DNA from 3 places in the Candidatus Corynebacterium faecigallinarum genome. Region 1 is predicted to be linked to each of the others. Evidence: predicted binding sites of a transcription regulator. Region 1 holds the regulator's gene; each other region holds the start of a gene.

Region 1 (7,064 bases):
TGTGGTACCGGCCGGTGAGTTCGCCCGGGCAGCCTTGTCCCGGATGACCCCCTATGACGGCGACCTCGGACAGGCCTTCGCCGATGCTCTGCGCCAGTTGGGTGGCAGCGGGATCAGCGCAACCGATTTCGACTACAGCCGGGTGCCCCGACACCTCCGGATGACATTCGCCGCGGTGGACCGCAAGGGCAAGACCGTGGCAACCTCCAAGGACCTTGGTGAGCTGCAGAAGAACCTGGCCGGCGAGATCTCCCAGTCCATCGCTGCCGCGGCTGCCCGGACGAGCGGCGGTACGGAGTCCGGCTCCGAACCCACGCCGGCCTCTCCTGGTGGCGCTGCGCGTCGCGGACGCTCCAAGGGAGCCCCGGGTAAGGGGAAGCAGGCTGACACCCGAGGGTCCGGAGCCGGTGGCACCGGTGCCGGTGTGCTGGCCCAGGCGGACAGCTGGACCGCGGAGACCTTCGGCACCATCCCGGAGTCGGTGGAGACCATCGTCGACGGCCAGCCCACGTCCGCGTATCCGGCGCTGGTGTCCGACAAGAAGAACGGGCTGCTGCTCAAGGCCTTGCCCACTGCCCAGGCGGCGGCGGGCCAGCAGTTCTCGACCGTGCTGGCGATGATGCTGGGGAAGTGCACGGTATCGACGAAGCAGATGATCAAGGGGATGCCGCTACGTCAGCGGGTCGCCATGGAGAACTACCCGCACGGTGGTGCGGAGGCCCTGGTGGAGGACTGTCGGGTTCTGGCATGCCGTGACCTGCTGGAAAAGCATGGCCCGGTGATCCGCGACCCCGACCGCTGTGCCACCGCACTGGAGGCCGCCCGCACATCTGGGCCGGGTGTCGTCCGGCAGATGGTGGTTGCGATCGCTCCGGCGGTGTTGGCGGTCTCGGACATGGCCGAGGAATTGCAGTCCTGGGATGGTGCGTCGATCACCGACATGCGCAAGCAGTTGGATTTCTTCCTCGGGCCGCACCGGGTGGCGGTGAACGGTGTCGGGCATATGCGTCACGTGCCCCGTTATGTCGCTGCGATGTCTGCGCGGCTGGAGTTGATGGAGACCGCCCCGGACCGCGAGGCCGACCTGGATAGCCAGATCCAGGAGTGCCAGGAGATGATCGAGGCGACCCGGAAGCGGCTGCCGAGCTCCCGGTCTGCGACGCCCCAGATCAAGGAGGTCGAGTGGTTGGTCGAGGAAGTCCGGGTGTCACTGTTCGCGCAGCACCTGGGGACCTCGCGTCCGGCCAGTGTGACCCGGGTGCGCAAAGCCCTCGACAAGATCAGGTGAGGTTGACGCCGTGCTCTTCGCTGGCCCGGTGGACCGGGTCTGACGGGTCTACCGGGTCGGTCGAATCGGCGGAATCCGAGGCCTTCCGTAGCATGGCGATCTCGCGCTCGAAATCTTCGGTGGATTTGAAGGACTTGTAGACCGAGGCGAAACGCAGGTAGGCCACGACGTTCAGTTTGCGCAGCGGTTCCAGGATCGCCAGGCCGATATCATCGGCGGCGACCTGCGAACCGTGTCGAGCACGGATCGACTGCTCAACGTCGTGGGCCAGCACCTTCAAGTCATCCTCTGACACACCGAGCCCCTGGCAGGCTCGACCGACACCACGGATGACTTTGTCGCGCCGGAACTCCTCGGTGACACCGTTGCGTTTGGTGACCAGCAGCACCGAACGCTCCACAGTGGTGAACCTGTTCTTGCAGTTCGTGCATTCACGGCGGCGGCGAATCGCGGACCCGGACTCCACGGTGCGGGAATCGACGACTCGTGACACATCGGAGCGGCAGGCGGGGCAGAGCACGGTGGTGCTCCCTTCGTGACAGGTTGGCGGATCGCTTCGTTGTTCACGATCCTACCGCTACCCCACCGAGCACACCCCCGGAGGTCATGAGCCCTGGGAGAGCTGACAGTGTCATGCCATAGCGGGCGTGGGAGAGGTCAGCGTGCCGAAGTATCCGTGGACACCGGGGCGACATCCACCGCCTGGCCACCGTGCGTAGCGCGGTCGCTGCTTCCTGCATCGATTCCGGCGACCGCCGCAGGATGATGGTCCACAGCTGGCTCGGGCTCCGAACCCGCGATGATCACCGGACCCGCACCAAGCAGCGCAGCGAAAGTGACGAGTGCGAGCAAACACACACCCGGCGATTCCGCCACCAGGTTCATTCGACGGCGAATCCTGGCCCATCGGCTCGCAACATCGAACGGGCGTTCCACACCGGAGGCGATCCGACGTCGACGTTCGCGGTCAGCTACGGTAGGCGTATGCACCGCACCACTGCCCCAGGTGTTCGAAAACGGGGCGGCAGAAGCTGACCGCACCGAATCCTGACCGGCCCAATCGGGGCGCCGGTACACGGGACGATCAGCGACTACAGTGTAGCGAGTGGTGTTGACTACAGCCATGACGACCTCTTTCTCCTGGACTGGCGCCGACCTTCGGACACCGTGGCAACCCCATGAGACCACCGGGGTCGGACACGAACACCGGGACACCGCCTCAATTTCGCCCGCATGTTCGAGAACCTTCGTTCGTTCGAAAATCTAGCACGCGCGTTCGAACGTGTCCAGCCTTATCGAGAATCTTTCGAACACAATGATGAAACATGTCCACCACCTGATGTATGGTCGAGCTAACGACCAGTTCAGCGGGTCGGCAACCAACGTCAGGGAGTGGGTCACAATGACAGAGAATCAGCAGATCCCGGCGGATTCCGCGGGCAGCACGCCAGCGGATTCCGCAGGCAGCACAACGGGGACACGGCGCCGGTCGGGGTCGCGTGCGACCAACGCCACCGATTCGAAGGGCCGCGAAAAGCTCTCGGAACGTCAGCGACGGATCATGGACGTGATCAAGGACGCCACCCGCTTCCGCGGTTACCCGCCGAGCATCCGGGAGATCTGCGATGCCGTCGGGCTGAACTCCACGTCCTCGGTCTCCTACCACCTGCGCGAGCTGGAGCGGAAGGGCTACCTGCGCCGCGAGGACAACAAGCCGCGGGCTGTCGACATCCGGGATTTCGAGGAAGACACCTCATCGCGTCCGGGGCCGAAGCCGGCAACGGCCCCCGCCCCCACGACTGCCCCCGAGGGCATGCCCTCGCCGTCCTTCGTCCCCGTCGTCGGTCAGATCGCCGCAGGCTCACCGATCCTCGCCGAGGAGCACGTCGAGGCGCACTTCCCGCTGCCCCAGGAACTGGTCGGCGGCGGCGAACTCTTTCTGCTGCAGGTGGTCGGCGAGTCGATGCGCGATGCCGGCATCTTCAACGGCGACTGGGTCGTGGTGCGGTCCCAGAAGGTCGCCGAGCTCGGCGAATTCGTCGCCGCCATGATCGACGGGGAGGCCACGGTCAAGGAGTTCCAGCAGGACGACAGCGGAACCTGGCTGATCCCCCACAATGAGCTCTTCGAGCCCATCCGGGGAGACAACGCCGACATCCTCGGCCGTGTCGTGGCGGTCCTCCGCAAGATCTGACCGGTTGCTCCCGGGCGGGTCAGCGTCCGATCACTGCCGCAGCCGCGATGCGGGCTTCCTCAGCCCCTTCAGCGTCCAACGCTGCGGCGGCCATCTCCCGGCAGGTCACGAAATCAACCTCGCCCAGCTGTGCGCCCACCGCCGCCAACGCCGGGGTCGCCGCCGACAACGAGGTGACGCCGAGCCCTGCGAGCACACAGGCCAGCAACGGGTCGGCGGCCGCCTCACCACAGACTCCCACCGCGGTCTTCGTCACCGCGCCTGCACGACAGGTGGTGTGCACCAGGTGGAGCACCGCCGGCTGCCAGGGATCGGTGAGATACGCCAGCGAGGACGACAACCGGTCCGCCGCCATCGTGTACTGGGTCAGGTCGTTCGTGCCGATCGACACAAAGTCCAGGTGGGACATGATCTTCTCGGCCATCATCGCCGCCGCCGGCACCTCGATCATCGCCCCGGCGGTCAATCCCCGACTGTGGCACAGCTCAGCGAACCAACGGGCCTCCTGCACTGTGGCCACCATGGGTGCCATCACCCAGGTCTGCCCCCCACGCTCCGCCCTTCCGGTGCTCTCCACCGACAGAGCGATCCCGTCAAGCTGGCGCTCCAGCAACGCCTTGTTCCCCCGGGCGATACGCAGACCACGTACTCCCAGAGCCGGGTTCTCCTCGTCCTCGGCATCCACGTACGGCACCGGCTTGTCGGAGCCGGCATCCAACGTACGGATGACCACCTTGCCCTCAGGGAACGCCGACAACACCGAGGCATAGCGCTCTGCCTGCTGCTCCACACTCGGTTCGGCGGTCTCACTGAGGAAACTCAGCTCGGTGCGGAACAACCCGATGCCCTCGGCGACCGACTCCGCAGCCTGCATGGCGGTGTCGCCGTCCTGCACATTCGCCAGCAACTGCACCCGGTGACCGTCCGAGGTCTGCGCCGGACCACTCCAGCCCCGGACCTTCTCCGCCAACGCCGCCGCCTCAGCGACCCGACGCTCGACATCCTCGGCCGGCACGCCGGTCTCAATTGTTCCGGCAGCAGCATCCACCAGCACCTCGGTCCCGTTGGTGATGTCCGCCAGCCCCTTACCGACGGCGACAACGCACGGAATGTCCAGTTGTCGGGCGATGATCGCGGTGTGGCTGGTGGCCCCACCTTTCTCCGTGATCACGGCGACGATCAACTCGGGGTCGAGGGTGGCGGTGTCCGCTGGCGCGAGGTCGTCGGCACACAGGACATGTGGGGTGGTGACCTCCGGGATTCCCGGCTCCGGTTCGCCCCGGAGTTCGGCGATCACCCGATCGCGGACGTCCTTCAGGTCGGTCACCCGCTCGGCCATCACACCCCCGGCCTTGAGGAAGAGGTCCACGAAATCATCCGTGGCCTGACGCACCGCGTACTGGTTGGTCTGCCCGGCGTTGATCGCCTTCTTGACCTTCTTCGCCCACGCGCGGTCCCGGGCGATGGCCACCGTCGCCTCGAGGACCTGGCGGGCGTGCCCCTCCACCGTCTCCGCGCGTGCGCTGAGCCGACCGGCGACGGTGTCGACCGCCGCAGTGAAAGCCTCGAACTCGGCCTCACGCTGGTCCTCGACGACCGTTGCATCCGCCTCCGGAAGCTCGGGACGCTCGGTCGCCCACGTCACCGGCGCATAGACGGTGCCGGTCACAACGGACTTCCCCGTGAGAATCCGGACGCCGGAGGTGCCTTCTGCCGTATCTGCCATGGTGTCGAATCTCCCGCCATCGATCGGTGCAAAACTGTGCTGCAGACCACGTTACCCGGTTCGCGACGAGGACCGCCGGGCCCTACCCCGGGGTTGAAACCCCACCCCCGTTGTCCTACCGGCCTACGGACCGCGGACCTCCCCTGCCCCTAGACTGAAAGCCATGTACTCAGAGGAACGTCGACGGCAGATCGCCTCGCTGACCGCCGTGAACGGTCGGGTGACTGTTGCCGAACTCGCCGAACGCTTCAACGTCACCCCCGAGACGATCCGTCGTGACCTCACTGTGCTGGACAACGACGGGGCGCTACACCGGGTCCACGGCGGCGCGGTGCCGACGAACACCTACCAGACCACCGAGACCCCGATCGAGCTCCGCGGCTCGACCTCCACCGAGGCGAAGATCCGCATCGGGCGTGCCGCTGCCGCCCTGCTCCCCAGGTCGGGCACCGTGTTCCTCGACGCCGGGACGACGACGGCCATGCTCGCCCACGCCGTCGCCGAAGCCGGCACCCCGGAGGACAATCCCTTCCGCGACCTCACCGTACTGACGAACTTCCTGCCACTGGCCGTGCGACTGTCGGCAGCCGGACTCAACGACGTCCAGTTGGTCGGTGGGCACATCAGGCCGATCACCCAGGCTGTCGTCGGCGACATCGCACTGCGCACCATCGGCGTGCACCACGCGGACGTGGCCTTCATCGGCACCAATGCCCTGTCGATGGATCACGGGCTCTCAACCGCCGACGCCGCCGAGGCCGCGATGAAACGGGCCATGATCGCCAACGCCTCCCAGATCATCGCAATGTGCGACTCCACCAAGTTCGGCCGAGACTACCTCGTCAGTTTCGCCACCGTCCCGGAGATCGACATCCTGGTCACCGACGACGACGCACCCGCACAGTACCGCGAGGCACTCATCGCCGAAGGTGTCGAGGTCGTCCACGCTTAAGGCCCTCGCAGCGTTATCGCCGCTAGGTCCTGTTTCCATTTCCCCCCGCCGCAGGGCGTACCACCCATACAACCGCCCACACGCTACCGCGGACGCGGGTTTTCGATAGGCTGACGGGGTACAGAGAACCGTCGCAACCGTTCCTCCGGGAGAGTTCTTCCGAGACGTGAGAAAAGAGAAGCATCATGGCATCGACCACCGTCACCGTCGGCTCTGCCGTCGGCCTCCACGCCCGTCCGGCCACCATCATCGCCGAGGCCGCCGCCGGCTACGACGACGAGATCCTGCTCTCCCTGCCGGGGGAGGACGACGAGGAGCCCTCGGACGCCAGCTCTTCGCTGATGATCATGGCCCTGGGTGCCGAGAAGGGCGATGAGGTGACCGTGACCTCCGACAACGCCGAGGCTGTCGAGGCCATCGCCGCGCTGATCGTCAAGGACCTCGACGCCGAGTAGTCTTTCCCACCCCCACTCCTGCCGGCAGGTCGTCCCGTGGCCTGCCGGCTTTGGTGTCTCAGCTACGCAGGTAGTAGTCGCGCACCGAGAAGTCGCGTCCCTCGCCGACATGCTCGTAGAGCCACTTGAGCACCGGGTAGCCCACGATGATCCCCACCGAGCCCCACATGATGCCCTCCAGGGACAACGAGCCGATCTCGATGGTCAGGTTGCCGATTCCGGCGACCAGGGCAGCCGCCGCAGCGGCGAGGTTCACCGGGTTGGTGAGGTTGACGTTGTTGTCCTGCCAGATCCGGATACCCAGCAGGCCGATCATCCCGTAGAGGACCATCGTGGCCCCGCCCAGTACGCCGACGGGGATGGTGTTGATGACCGCTCCGAACTTCGGGATGAAAGCCAGCGCAATCGCCGTGACTGCCGCCACCCAGTAGGCCGCGGTCGAGTAGACC
Region 2 (7,064 bases), on a different contig from region 1:
GCCGGAGCAGTAGGCCTTCTCCACCGCCGACCGCAGGACGACCTGCTCGACCGCGGCGTCCTCCCGGAAAACCTCCAGCGCCTCGGCGATCGAGGTGATCATGGCGTGGTTCAGGGCGTTGAGTGCCTTAGGACGATCCAGCGTGATGACACCGGTGCTGTTGACGCGCTCACATGTGATGTCGTTCATGCTCCCCATGGTGGCATGACTCCCCTCACTGCCGCCGCCGGAGCACGTGCTACGGGGGTGCCCGGGACTGGCGGATAACGACCCCGGAGGCCGACTGAAAAATCGGGTGAATCCCGAACACCAAAGCCTGATTGGAGTCACTGTAGTTTTGATACTGTGAAGCGCAACACTTCAACGGCAAACACTTTATGGATGGAGACACCATGACTACCGCGCCCACCGGGAGCAACACACCTCAAGCCGTCGTACTGGACCCGGAGATCCAGTCCGTCGGCCACATGCTGCGCCACCGGATCAGCGAGACCCCCGACCGGCGCGCGTACAGCTTCCCCGATGACAACGAGAACTGGGAGGCCGTCACCTGGGGCGAGCTCGGCGCCCAGGCCTCCGAGGTCGGTGCCGGACTGATCTCCCTGGGCATCGATCCCGAGGAGCGCGTCGCCATCGCCTGCGCCACCCGTTACGAGTGGGCCCTGGCGAACTACGGCATCATGTACGCCTCTGCGGCAACGGTCACCGTCTACCCCACCACGATCCCGGAGGATGTCCAGTTCATCCTGGACGACTCCGACACCCAGGTGGTCTTCGTCGAGGATACCGAGCAACTGGAGAAAGTCACCGCCCTGCGCGAGGAGCTGCCCAAGGTCCGCGGCATCATCCTGCTCACCGGCGAGTTGCCGGCCGAGGCCGACCCCGAGTGGGCCATCAGCCTCGACGACCTGCGTCGCCGCGGCGTCGAGCACCTGGACGCCAACCCCGGATGCATCGACGAGCGGATCGACTCCACCCGCCTGGAGCACCTCGCCACCCTGATCTACACCTCCGGAACCACCGGCCGTCCGAAGGGTGTGCGACTGCCACACCGGGTGTGGGTGTTCGAGGCATACGCGGTGGACGCGACATCCAACACCGGTGACGAGAAGATGCTGACCATCGACGACAAGCAGTTCCTCTGGCTGCCCCTGGCGCATGTGATGGGCAAGCTGCTGCTGGTGCTGCCGATCCACTTCGGCTTCGAGACCGCCATCGACGGACGGTTGGACAAGATCGTGTCCAACCTGGGGGTCGTCAAGCCGACATTCATGGGTTCGGCGCCGCGCATCTTCGAGAAGGCCTACAACGGTATCGCCACGATGATGGCCACCGACGGCGGGATCAAGGAGAAGCTTTTCCACTGGGCCAGCCGCGTGTGCGTCCAGGTCTTCGACGCCGACAACGGTGTCGGCTCGGCCAGCGGCTGGGTGCGCTTCCAGGCGAAGCTGGGCGACAAGATCATCATGTCGAAGATCCGGGAGCGTTTCGGTGACAACGTCCGGTACTTCATCTCCGGTTCCGCCGCGCTGAACACCGACATCGCCCGCTGGTTCGGTGCCGCGGGAATGCAGATCCTCGAGGGCTACGGGCTGACCGAGACCAGTGCGGCGAGCTGCCTGACCCGCCCGGAGGTGTACGCGGCCGGCCGCGTCGGACCGCCCCTGGAGGGCATCGAGGCCCGGATCGCCGAGGACGGGGAGATCCAGCTGCGCGGCCCCGGAGTGATGGACGGCTACCACAACAACCCGGAGGCGACCGCCGAGGTCCTCGACAGCGAGGGCTGGTTCAGCACCGGTGACATCGGCGAGATCGACGACCTGGGACGGGTGAAGATCACCGACCGCAAGAAGGAGCTCTTCAAGACCTCCAACGGTAAGTACGTCGCGCCCGCCCAGATCGAAGCACAGTTCAAGGGCCTGTGCCCGGTCGCCAGCCAGATGGTGGTCATCGGCAACAACCGCAACTTCGTCTCCGCCCTGGTTACCTTGGACGTCGATGCCATCACCGCCTGGGGCGAGCGCAACGGTGTCACCGGCGACTACGCCACCATCGTCAGCTCCCCGGAAGTGGAGAAGCTGGTGCAGGGCTACATCGACGAGTTGAACACCCACCTGAACCGGTGGGAGCAGATCAAGAAGTTCACCGTCCTGCACCGCGACCTCGCGGTGGAGTACCAGGAGCTGACGCCGTCGCTGAAGCTGAAGCGCAAGGTGGTCGACGAGCACTTCGGCCGTGAGATTGACGCGCACTACGCCGAGGGTGCGGCCTAGCTGTACTTCCCGGGGCCGCCGAGTCTGCCGGGGCCGAAGGTGAAGAAACCGGCCGGACCTTCGTGGTCCGGCCGGTTATCTTGTGCCTCGCTCCCGCTGCTTCTCCAGGCTGGTTACTTCTCCAGGCTGGTTATTTCTCCAGGTTGGCCGCGACGTCCGGCACGTACCGGAACTCGGTGCGCGGCGGGCGCTCGTAGTCACTGCTGGATTCCGGACGATCCGGAATCTCCGGCGGGGTGTGCTCCACCCGCTCCCACGGCACCGACGACAGCAGGTGGCTGATCACGTTGATCCGGGAGCGCTTCTTGTCCTCGCTCTCCACCGTGTACCAGGGGGCGGTCGGTGTGTCGGTGTGGGCGAACATCTCGTCCTTCGCCCGGGAGTAGTCCTCCCAGCGGGTGATCGACTGCAGGTCCATCGGCGAGAGCTTCCACTGCCGCAGGGGATCCTCACGGCGGGAGGTGAACCGGCGGATCTGCTCATCGTCGGACACCGAGAACCAGTACTTGCGCAGCATGATGCCGTCCTCCACCAAGAGACGCTCGAAGATCGGCGCCTGGTGGATGAACCGCCGGTACTCCTCGGCAGTGCAGAAGCCCATCACGCGCTCGACACCGGCACGGTTGTACCAGGAGCGGTCGAAGATCACGATCTCCCCGGCGGTCGGCAGCTTCTCCACGTAGCGCTGGAAGTACCACTGACCTTGCTCGCGGGACGTCGGCGCCGGCAACGCCTCGACCCGGCAGAATCGGGGGTTGAGGTACTGGGTGAGACGCTTGATGGCCGAACCCTTACCAGCGGCGTCGCGGCCCTCCATGATGATCACCACTCGGGCGCCGGTCTCCCGCACCCACTGCTGCATGTCGACCAGGTCGGCCTGCAGCTTCTTGAGCTGCTTGTTGTAGGCCTTCTTCTTCAACTTCGGCGGGGTGACGCCGGGTTCTCCGGACGGGACCTCTGCGGGCATGGTGGCTTTCTTTGTGCGCGACGACATGCTGCCTGATTCTACCGGCGAGGACGGAATGGTGGGTGAATCACGCACGCTCCACCGATGGAAGAGATCGAAGATAACCTCTTGACGAACATGCGTTCGGACAGTAGTGTCGTATGCAATATCAAGTAAATATTCGGGGACAAGTAATCGATACTATGTGCGACGAAGCTCGTCGCTGGATGGGCGAAGGAGGGCACTGACCATGGGAACCGCCACGTTGCCCTCCGTCGGAAGCACCACTGAGCTTCTCGAGGCGATCGGAAACTCGGGGAGGCCGCCGAAGCGATCATCGCACACGGCCCGGACACGTGGGAGAGGCTCTGCCTCCACGACCGGAACGCGGCGATTAAGCAGCTGGAACGTGCCCGCAAGAAGCTTAGCGCCGCCGATGCCGCGTACATCACCAGTTACGAGGAGTACTTCCCCGCCGGCCCCCGGCGACGCGCCCGACTGATGTCCCGCATCTTCAACACCACCCTCAGTGATGCCCGCACCCGCCTCGCCGCCGCCCAGCACCTCAGCGAACGGCCGGACCCGTGGAGCGCCGACCCGTCAGCTCCCCACCCTGACCACATGCCCCATATCGCGGAGGCAGTGGCCTCCGGCGCCATGGACGGTTCCACCGTCGAGATGATCGACAAGCAGATCCGGGCACTTCCCGAGTCCGTCCAGGACGAGATCACCGCAGCAGCCGACGAACCCATCGCCACCCTTGTGACCTGCCAGGGGCCGGACGTCGTGCGCTCACTGCGCCACTTCCTCCTGGACTTCGTCGGTGCCGAGGAGCCATACACCGAAGAAGACCACCAGCGGAAGCGCTCGCTGACCATCGGCTCACAAGGAACTCACGGAATGACACCGATCCGTGGGCTTCTCACCCCAGAGCTGAGCGCGAAGATGCACCGGCTGATGGCCGACCATGCAGGCACCGGGGGAATCGGGCACGACGACAAAACCGGGGAGAACGGGGATCCAGGAAACAACGGGGGCGATGACGGCACCAGCTCGGCAGACGACCGCTCCCCTGAACAGCGTCGCCATGATGTCCTCGAGGCGCTTGTGGACAGTGGCTACGGACCGGGGAAAGTCCTGTCGACAGGCCGGGGCACCACGACAATCGTGGCAGTCATGTCGATCGACCAGATTGCCTCGCGCAAGGGTGCTGCGCTCAGCGATGTCGGTGTGCACATTCCGGCAGCGACACTCCTGAACAAGCCCGAGAACCTGCAGGCCTACCTGCAGATACTCGACCTCGAAGGGCGGACGCTGTCATTCGGACGGTCTCGCCGGCTGGGCTCGGTCGACCAGTATCTCGCACTTCTCGGCGAGGAAGGCATCAGTTCAGCCCCCGGGACCGACTCCGCACCAGCCTATTGCCACGTCCACCACATCGACGGGTGGTCCGAGGGAGGTATGACGGATCTCGACAACCTGACCTTGGTCTCGCCTGCCATGCATGCTCAGGTGGATGACTCCCGCACCGACGAGAACAGGTGGTGGACCAGGGTCGCCCGGCGCGACAGTGGCCGACGGGTCGACTGGATTCCCCCGGTGACCGAAAGTTCCGACCGGGAACCACAGCACAATGACCATCCCACCGTGTGGCGCAATCCAGGGAATGCGCTCAGGAGGGAAGTTCGCGATGCCCTTGATGACGATGCTCCCGACCACGACAATCCGGATCGCGACATACCGGACCACCCCGACACAGACGAGGACGACCCGGACCACAACCGCCCGGACGACAGCCGTCCAGACGATGTCGCCTGAGACTGACGGCTGAATACTACCTGGAGAAGATCTACTCCACGGAAAACTCAGCCATCCGCTCCCACTCGTTCTTGCCCGGGATGCTGGTGTTGATGATCTGCGGAGTCTCCTTCAGCACCGTGGGGAACAGTTCACAGGCGGCCTTGAAGTGGTCGCTCTGCACGTGCGCCACATCGCTGCCGTCCTTGAACGCCTCCACGAGAAAGTACTCCGACGGATCATCGGTACCGCGGAACCAGTCGAACCACAGGTTGCCCTCCTCAGCGCGGGTGGCCTGGGTGAACTCGTCCACCACATCACGGAAGTTCTCGACATACTCGGGCAGCGGGCGGAAACGAACGTTAATCATGATCATGGCCACGATTCTACACGCCCAAAACACCACGAACTCCGGCCCCGCAGCTGCCCCAGCCACGGTCCCCGGCCCCGCAGCACCTCTGCGGCCGGTCAGTCGTTGTCGACGCCGACTTCCTTCTCCGGCCCCTGATCCTCCATGGCCGTCTCCAACTGTTCACGTAGTTCTTCCAGGTCGTCCAACGAGAAACGGTCCTCGCCGGCGACGGCAACCAAGCCGTCGAGCACCGTGGTGCCGTAGTTGTGACCGTGCCCGTTGGGGACGTTGCCGGCCCGCGGCAGATCCAGGGTGACCTGCCAGAAAGTGATGATCGGCATCCAGCGCATGGTCGGCGACCGGTCGAACCCTGCCGGCTCCTTCAACCAGTCAGGTTCGCGGAACAGCAGGTCCGGCGACCACCAGACCACCGGGTCCGAGGGGTGCTGGACATACAGCACCCGGGGGTCGTTCCAGGTGCCATCCTCCCCATCCGGGTCATCGATCCACTCCTGGACCTGCTGACCGTTCTCGGCGAAGCGGACCATCATCCCACCCGAGTACTGCGGGGCAGCCTCGTAGGTCCCCGGATCGCGACGCGTCACCAGGTCACTCCACAGCTCATTGCTGTTCGGCGGGCCCAGCCACAACACCCCGTCCACGGAAGCTGCGATGTCGCGGATACCGGAGAAAGCGCCCTCTCCTGCACTGGTTCCCATCGACTCGCCGTAGACGTAGATCTTCGGCCGCTCGTCCTCCGGCAGGGTATGCCACCAGTCGACCACCGCGGTGACCAGCTCCTTGCCAGCGTTACGCACCTGATCGCGGTCGGAGATGAACTGGATGGCACTGGGCAGGTAGGAGTACTGGTCAGCCGCGATGGCAGTGTCACCGTCGAACATCAACTCGAAGGCCTGCGCAGCAGTCGGGTTGACCCAGCCGGTGCCGGTGGTCGGTGCGATCATCAGCGCCTCCCGGTCTGCGGCACCGGTACGTTCCAGCTCGGAGACAACGTTCAGTGCCCTGTCACGGTCGGTGTCACCGTTGTTGAGTCCGGCGTAGACCCGGATCGGCTCACGGGAAGGACGCCCGGTCAGCTCCTCAAGTTCGTCCTTGTACAGCCCCAGGCCGGTGAACCTGGTTCCGTAGGCGCCAAGCTCCTCCCAGGTGTTCGGCGACCCCGGCCCGCCGGAACGCTCACTGACATGGGGCTTGACCAGGTCCTCACGGATCTCCGTGTCACGGACCGAGAAGATGTTCTCGCTGACCCGCACGATGGTGCCGGGCAACACCTGGTCCACGACCAACACCGTGACCATGGCCACGGCGGACCAGGACAGGACAAGTTTCAGACCGTAACGGGTGTGTTGGCCAGGAACTGCACCGGCGAGGATGATCGTGAGCCGGCCAATCGCATTGCCTACCAGGTACAGCAGCGCCCACAGCACCAGGCCGACCGGCAGAACCAACAGGAACTCGGCGGCAGTGTACGCCTGATCATCCATGATCCCGGCGATTTCCTGTTGCCAGCGCACCGCGATAAGAACCCACACCACCAGGGCAATGACGATGGTGGCCAGCAGCCCGAGCCTGAACCACCGGAACCAGGACCGTTCCGAGATCCGCCCCCTCGACCTCCTGGACAGTGAAACAGACAGGGGCTCGACCAGGTCGCGGATCCACATCACCCAGATCC
Region 3 (7,064 bases), on a different contig from region 1:
ACATGGTCCACTGTCCGCCGTCCTCGATGGGGTCGGCGAGCAGCTTCTGGACGGTCCGGTCGGAGATGTCGCGGTCGGCGAGCTCCACCATGGCGTTGAGGAAGAAGTTGGCCTTCTCCAGCTTGTCCCAGAAGTGCAGGTAGGTCTGGGAGAGCTCCAGGTCCTTGATCCCGGTCTGGTCCATCACCGATCCGCGCAGGGTGTTGAGCCCGGCGAAGATCCAGCAGCGCCCGGAGCGCTTCTGGTCGGCGACGGCCCAGGAGTCGATCTTGACGGAGGTGCTGGTGTCGGTGCTGTTCAGGACGTCCCGGTCGAGGGTCACGGTCTCTACGTCCGCCGCGGTGGCGGCGTTACGGGCCTGGCGGAAGGACGGGTCGGTGCGCAGCGTGTCGGACAGTCCGGTGAGATAGCCGGCATCGACGCCGGGGGTGGTGTCGGTAGTTGTCACAGTGTTGTCAGTAGTCACGGTGTTGGTCGTAGTCACAGTCATCAGGCCATCGCATCCCAGGTCGGATGGGCAGTGGACTCGCCGGCGTCGAGTGCGGCGAGGGCGTCGGTGAGGTCGGTGTTGAGCTCGGTGGTCAGCTCGGGGGCCTCGAGCAGTCGGCGGGGGACGACAACCTGGAAGACGTTGTCGCCGAACCAGTTGTCCGCCATGGTGCCGTAGCCCTTGCCTGCCAGTTCGGAGTGCTCGCCGTGGCTCTTGGTGCCCCAGGAGTTCTCGACGCGCCAGGTGGTTCCGGTGTCTCCGCCGGTGTCGTAGCCGGTGAACACCATGCCGTGGGTCAGCCGGGATTCGGCGGTGTCCATCTGCTCGGCCTTGGTGGTGGCCGAGTCGGTGCCGTAGAGCGCGTCGAGTTCCAGCAGGTCGGAGTGCCAGACCCCGGTCTTGGCGACGAACTGACGGTTGACGTCGCAGGCGAACCACACCGGCTCCCCGGCGTCCAGCGAGGTGCGGGTGATGGTGCGCAGGTCGTCGATGTCTGCGGTGACGTAGCTGAAGTCGGCCGTGCCCCACATGTTGTTCTCGTGGGTGATGTGGAAGGCACGTCCGGTCTCGTGGCGCGGGTCGTGGACGACCGAGACATAGGTGTCGAGGTTGTCGGGGAGTACCCGGGCGGCGAACTCCTGCGGGGTCAGGGTGCCTTCGTCGTGGAAGGTCCCGTCCTTGTCGCGGTAGCGCCAGGCGAATTCGGTGGGCGGCAGGCCGAGGTGCACGGCGATGACCCGGTGGGCGTCGGCGAGCGTCTCGGCGATGATGCTCTCGGTATCGGTTGCAGCATCGGCCCCGGCATCGGCAGTGTTCTCGCGCAGGCGGAGCGCACCTCGGCGCAGCACGGTGCGCAGCCGGCCGTCGAGCTGGCTGGTGCGTCCGGATGCGAAGGTCTCCGGCATGGTGTACTTCGGCACCACGCCGTACTTGGCCACCAGGTTGGTGAAGTAGTTCCACTGGCCGCCGTCGGATGCCGCCTGGTCGAGCAGGGCGGAGACCGTCCGGTCATCCAGGTCGGTCACCCCCTCGGCGAACAGCTCGGCCAGAGAGCGCAGCACATGGTTGGACTTCTCCACCTTGTCGTAGAACTGCAGGTAGGTGTGCGAGAACTCGAACCCGTCGCTGCTCTTCATTCCGAGGTCGTCGGCGATCCGGTGGCGGAAGACGTTGTAGGCGGCGAACATCCAGCAGCGTCCCGACTGCTTCTGGTCGCTGACCCCCAGGGAGTCGAGCTTGACCTCGGTCGTCGGGTTCACGGCGATCACGGCGTCCCGGTTCAGGGCTACGGCGTTGACGTCCGCGGCGGTGACGGCGTTGCGGGCGAGTCGCAGCGCGGGGTCATCGGCCGGGGAGGTGAATGCCTCCGCGGGTGGTAACGGTGTTGTGGTCATGGTGACCGTTATACGCGTTCATCAGAACGGGACCTCCCCTGGGTCATTCGGTTCGGATGCTGCGGTGGGTGCGGACGCTTCGGGTGCCGCGGCGGTGCGGGCCTCGAGTAGAGCGCGGCGGAGGGCGAGGTGTCGTCCGGCGATGCCGATGTTGTGGTCCCGGGTCGCCCGGTACCGGCGGGATGCCTGCTCCGCGAAGGTCGTCCGGGCGTAACCGGCGAGCGGGCCGGTCGGCTCGGTGACGTAGGTGTATCCGTCGTCGATGCTGCTCCACATCACCGCCCCGTCGACGGCGCGGGTGACGTCCTGCCAGCCGAGGGTCTTGATCTGGTGGTGTCGTCGGCAGACCGGGTGCAGGTTGTGGGTATCGGTGGGTCCACCCTTCGCCGGGTCCTGGTGGTCGTAGCGGTGGATATGGTCGAGGTCGCACTTGGCGGACGGCACCTCGCACCCGGGGAAGGTGCAGGTCTCGTAGCAGGCGGTGACGAAGTCGCGGATCTGCCTGGTGGGGGTGTAGGCCTCGGTCGCATCATGTCCGGGGATCCGCAGGTGGGTGACCCGGTCCATGAAGGTCTCGGTGGCGACCTTGTCGAGCCAGTGCCCGGAGTCCGTGGCGGCGATGTCGCTGTCGATCTCCCGGTAGATGTTGAGGGTGACCTCGACATCGGCGGTGCCCCGGGCAAGGTGCATCAGGGCCTTGGCGCGGCTGCAGCGCGCGCTGGCGCACACCGCATCGAGGATCGCGATGAACTCCGCGGCTTCGGCGGCCGGCAGGGTAGCGGTGATCACCGTTGAGGTCGGATCATAGGTGTCGACGGATACGCGCCGGGTGTAGGAGTCAGCTGCGGCGGCAGCGGCGTCGGTGCCGGCCTCGTCAGCCAGTGCGGCTGCTGCTACCTCGGCGGCGAGCTCGATGGCGTCCTGCTCGGCCTGACGTTCGGGGTCCAGCACCGGAGCAGGTTCCTGCTGATCGGGATCGGTGTCCGCTGTGTCGTCCGTGTCAGCGTCCGCGTCCGGGGCATCATCGCCGTCCGCGAGTACCGCACTGCCTGACATCTCGGATGGGCGCAGAGGTGCCACGGGTGGTTCGGTGTGGTCGACGGGGCGGGCCAGGGCGTCGATCTGGTGCAGGGATTTGAGGACGCGGTTGAACAGGGTCCGGGGCGAGTGAATCGCCTGCGCCTTCCGGCGAGGGGTGAGCACCTCGATCAGTGCGTCCTGCGCGGCCTCGGTGTCGTCAGGGTGCAGGCCGTCGACACTGCGGGCGAGTTGCCGCAGGTGGTCGATGCTGAGCATCCCCAATGACAGGTGTTGCTCAAGTCGTGGCATGCGCTGGCACAGCAGGCCGATGCTGCTGTAGATCTCCGCACGCGCCCTGGTTACCCCGAGAGCCGCCTGGATCGAGGAGAAATGGGCGACGACATCATCCCCGGGCTCCGGCGTGCAGGCTACGGCGATGGTGATCAAGGCCTTGTTGGACTCCACCGTCGCCCGGGCGGCAGGGGTGGTTGAGCGAAGCAGGACCCAGTACGGGCTGGGCGACTCCCAGGTCACCAGTTGGGTGATATGGAAGACCTCGACTTTCCGGGGCCGACCGGATTCTCCTGGGGAGCGACCGTGGGGCGGGAACACCGGTGGGGGAGTTGGCGGTGGTGGAAGTGGTGGTGAGGTCATGTCGTACACACTATCCAATGGATCGGACGGCAAATGCGCACAATGTGGAATCATCGAACATATGTACGTTCTGAAACTGTATCGTTGTGACGGCCTGGTGACGGCCCGCTACCCTTGATATCCATGACAGGTTCCCACACAGGTTCCCATGAGACTGCCCAGCGGTTCATCGGCTTCATCGACGCCTCACCGTCCAGCTACCACGCTGCCGCCACGGTGGCTGCCGCACTGGATGCCGCCGGTTTCCACCGTCAGGACGAGGCCGACAGATGGGACGCCTCCCCAGGCGGCCACTACATCGTGCGCGGCGGGGCGGTGCTGGCCTGGCGGATCCCCGAGGGTGTCCGGGAGCAGGACTCCGGTGCGACGGCGGCTTTCCGCATCATCGGCTCCCACACCGATTCGCCGGGACTGAAGCTCAAGCCGGTCGGGGACATCACCGGCCCCGGTGGTTGGCGGCAGGCCGGGGTGGAGATCTACGGTGGGCCGATCCTGGCGTCCTGGCTCGACCGGGAACTGCGGCTCGCCGGACGCGTCGTCGTCGACACCGGGGACGGAATTGCCGAGAAACTCGTGGCCACCGGACCAGTACTGCGTGTCCCTCACCTGGCGATCCACCTGGACCGGGCGGTCAACACCGAGCTGAAACTCGACCGGCAGAACCACATGCAGCCGGTGTTCGCCATCGGTGAGTCCGCCCCCACCATCGCCGAGGTCATCGCGGACGCTGTAGACGGTACGGACGGTGCAGACTCGGGAGAGATCCACGCCGAAAGCATCCTCGCCCACGACCTGATTACCGTCGACACCCAGCGCGGCGAGATCTTCGGTGCGCAGGACGACTTCATCGCCGCCGGACGCATGGACAACCTCTCCAGCGTCTTCACCTCGCTCGAGGCCTTCCTCGCCGCCGAGCCGGCCGAGAACACCATCCCCGTGCTCGCCGCCTTCGACCATGAGGAGGTCGGAAGCTCGACCACCAGCGGTGCCGCCGGACCGATCCTGGAGGACGTCCTCACCCGCACCGCCGCCGCCCTCGGGGCCGACGCTGACGGCACCCGGGCGATGTTCGCCAGGTCGTCCTGCGTCTCCGCCGATGCCGCGCACTCGGTGCACCCCAACTTCGCCGGACGCCACGACGCCGCGAACCGTCCGGTGATCAACGGCGGACCGGTGCTGAAGGTCAACGCCAACCAGCGTTACGCCACCGACGCGCCGACCGCCGCGGCATGGCGGGCGGCGTGCCGGGAGGCCGGCGCGCCTGACCAGGTCTTCGCCGGCAACAACGACGTGCCCTGCGGTTCCACGATCGGGCCGATCACCGCGACGCGGCTGGGGATCCCCACCGTGGACGTCGGTATCCCGCTGCTGTCGATGCACTCGGCCCGGGAGATGGCCGGGGTGCGGGACGTCGCGTGGTTCACCGACGTGCTGCGGACCTGGTGGGAGCGGTAGTGGAGGACGAGCACAAGGAGCCGACCTGCCACATCCTCTTCGACCAGCCGGTGATCCCGGGAAACACCGGCAACTCCATCCGGTTGTGCGCCGGTACCGGGGCGACCCTGCACCTCGCCGAGCCGTTGGGCTTCAACTTCGACGACAAGCATGTGCGTCGGGCCGGGCTGGACTACCACGAGCTGGCGGAGGTGCACGTGCACCCGTCGCTGGACGCTGCGCTGGGGGAACTCTGTGGTGGCGGAAGCGGGGAAGGCGGCAGGCGCGTATTCGCCTTCACCGCGGCCGCCGAGACCTGGTACTCCGACATCGACTACCGGCCGGGGGACGTCCTGCTCTTCGGCACCGAACCCACCGGACTGTCGGACGAGGCACTGGCAGACCCACGGATCACCGCCCAGGTGCGCATCCCCATGCTGCCCGGACGGCGCAGTATGAACCTGGCGAACTGTGCCGCCGTCGCCGCCTACGAGGCGTGGCGGCAGGCAGGGTTCCCCGGTGGGGTGTGACGCGGGGTGTGATGCGGGATGTGCCGGAGGATAGGATGGGTGGCGTGACTGCGACAAAGCTTGACGGCAAACTGTACCGCGACGAGATCGTCGAGGATCTCACCCGCCGCGTGGCGGCGCTCAAGGACAAGGGTGTGACCCCCGGGCTGGCGACCGTGCTGGTCGGTGATGACCCGGCATCCCACTCCTACGTGAAGATGAAGCACCGCGACTGCGAGCAGATCGGGGTGAACAGCATCCGTCGCGACCTGCCGGCGGACGTCACCCAGGAGGAGCTCAACGCGGTGATCGACGAGCTCAACGCAGACCCGGAGTGCACCGGCTACATCGTGCAGCTGCCGCTGCCGAAGCACCTCGACGAGAACGCGGTGCTCGAGCGCATCGACCCGGCGAAGGATGCCGACGGTCTGCACCCGGTCAACCTCGGCAAGCTGGTGCTCATGGAGCCCGCGCCGCTGCCCTGCACCCCCAACGGTGCGCTGTCGCTGCTGCGCCACTACAACGTGGAACTCAACGGGGCGAAGGCCGTGGTCATCGGCCGTGGCGTGACCGTGGGACGTCCGATCGGCCTGATGCTCACCCGACGCTCCGAGAACGCCACTGTGGTGCTGTGTCACACCGGCACCAAGGACCTTGCGGCGGAGACCCGCGATGCAGACATCATCATCGCCGCCGCAGGTCAGCCGCATATGCTCACCGCCGACATGGTCAAGCCCGGCGCCGCGGTGCTGGATGTCGGGGTTTCCCGGGTCGACGGCAAGCTCGCCGGTGACGTCGCCCCGGACGTGTGGGACGTCGCCGGTCACGTCTCGCCGAACCCGGGCGGTGTGGGCCCGCTGACCCGTGCGTTCCTGATCCACAACGTGGTCGAGCGTGCGGAGATGCTCGCAGGAGTGGACCAGGTGTGAGTGGGGCAGGCGTCGGTGGGGCGGACCCGGCTGAGCTGGTCGAGCTGACCCGCGAGGAGCGGACCGTGCTGCTGCGCAACCCACACGACCGCTATGTGCGGAGCTCGCCGCTCAGCCAGAAGCTGCAGATGGTGCTGGTGATCGGCTTCGTGCTGGTCATGATTATCGGTCTGGCCTTCCTGGTGGCTGACCGGTGGCGTCGCGGGACGGTCACCATCGGCTCGGCGATGCTGTTTCTCGGCCTGCTGCGTTGGCTCGTCGACGGGGAGATCCTGGGGGTCCTCTCGGTGCGCTCGCGTCGGTTCGACTCGGCGTTCTGCGTGACCGTGGGCTCGGTGATGCTCGCCGTGGCGATGTCGGTCGACCCGCTGGGGAGCTGACTTATGGCCGATCTACCGGAGATCATGCAGGTGTCGGACGCCCCGCTGACCACCCTGCCGGGGTGGCAGCGGACCTTCGCCGAGGGGGAACTGACCCTGGGGTACTCACCGGTCACGCCGGACGGGGACCTGGAACGGCAGGTCACGCTCACACAGGCCGCGGAGAAGGCCGGGTTCGCCGCAGTCTGGTGCCGTGACATCCCGCTGAATGTGGAGACCTTCGGTGACGTCGGCCAGATTCACGACCCGTTCAT

Evidence for each region. Region 1 encodes LexA, which represses DNA repair genes until DNA is damaged. Its sites were predicted from a motif close to CGAACANNTGTTCG; they were not measured.
Region 2: ACTXPP_RS10170 (HNH endonuclease signature motif containing protein) is a predicted target of LexA. The motif match lies at 3,353-3,366, and genes of this name have one in related genera.
Region 3: ACTXPP_RS09775 (HNH endonuclease signature motif containing protein) is a predicted target of LexA. The motif match lies at 3,613-3,626, and genes of this name have one in related genera.

What each region holds. Positions count from the first base shown of each region.
Region 1 covers NZ_JBQQOC010000001.1:183,456-190,519, forward strand. The annotation lists gene hrpA (ATP-dependent RNA helicase HrpA) at 1-1,288, shown strand, start outside; gene nrdR (transcriptional regulator NrdR) at 1,281-1,808, opposite strand; gene lexA (transcriptional repressor LexA) at 2,691-3,482, shown strand; gene ptsP (phosphoenolpyruvate--protein phosphotransferase) at 3,502-5,208, opposite strand; gene ACTXPP_RS00845 (DeoR/GlpR family DNA-binding transcription regulator) at 5,372-6,160, shown strand; gene ACTXPP_RS00850 (HPr family phosphocarrier protein) at 6,346-6,615, shown strand; gene ACTXPP_RS00855 (uracil-xanthine permease family protein) at 6,674-7,064, opposite strand, start outside.
Region 2 covers NZ_JBQQOC010000018.1:32,079-39,142, forward strand. The annotation lists gene ACTXPP_RS10155 (3-hydroxyisobutyryl-CoA hydrolase) at 1-189, opposite strand, end outside; gene ACTXPP_RS10160 (AMP-dependent synthetase/ligase) at 393-2,273, shown strand; gene ppk2 (polyphosphate kinase 2) at 2,404-3,267, opposite strand; gene ACTXPP_RS10170 (HNH endonuclease signature motif containing protein) at 3,622-5,037, shown strand; gene ACTXPP_RS10175 (putative quinol monooxygenase) at 5,069-5,392, opposite strand; gene ACTXPP_RS10180 (alpha/beta hydrolase) at 5,485-7,064, opposite strand, start outside.
Region 3 covers NZ_JBQQOC010000017.1:14,539-21,602, forward strand. The annotation lists gene ACTXPP_RS09765 (C1 family peptidase) at 1-448, opposite strand, end outside; gene ACTXPP_RS09770 (C1 family peptidase) at 490-1,884, opposite strand; gene ACTXPP_RS09775 (HNH endonuclease signature motif containing protein) at 1,906-3,438, opposite strand; gene ACTXPP_RS09780 (M18 family aminopeptidase) at 3,682-5,013, shown strand; gene ACTXPP_RS09785 (tRNA (cytidine(34)-2'-O)-methyltransferase) at 5,001-5,522, shown strand; gene ACTXPP_RS09790 (bifunctional methylenetetrahydrofolate dehydrogenase/methenyltetrahydrofolate cyclohydrolase) at 5,567-6,430, shown strand; gene ACTXPP_RS09795 (DUF3017 domain-containing protein) at 6,427-6,810, shown strand; gene ACTXPP_RS09800 (TIGR03571 family LLM class oxidoreductase) at 6,814-7,064, shown strand, end outside.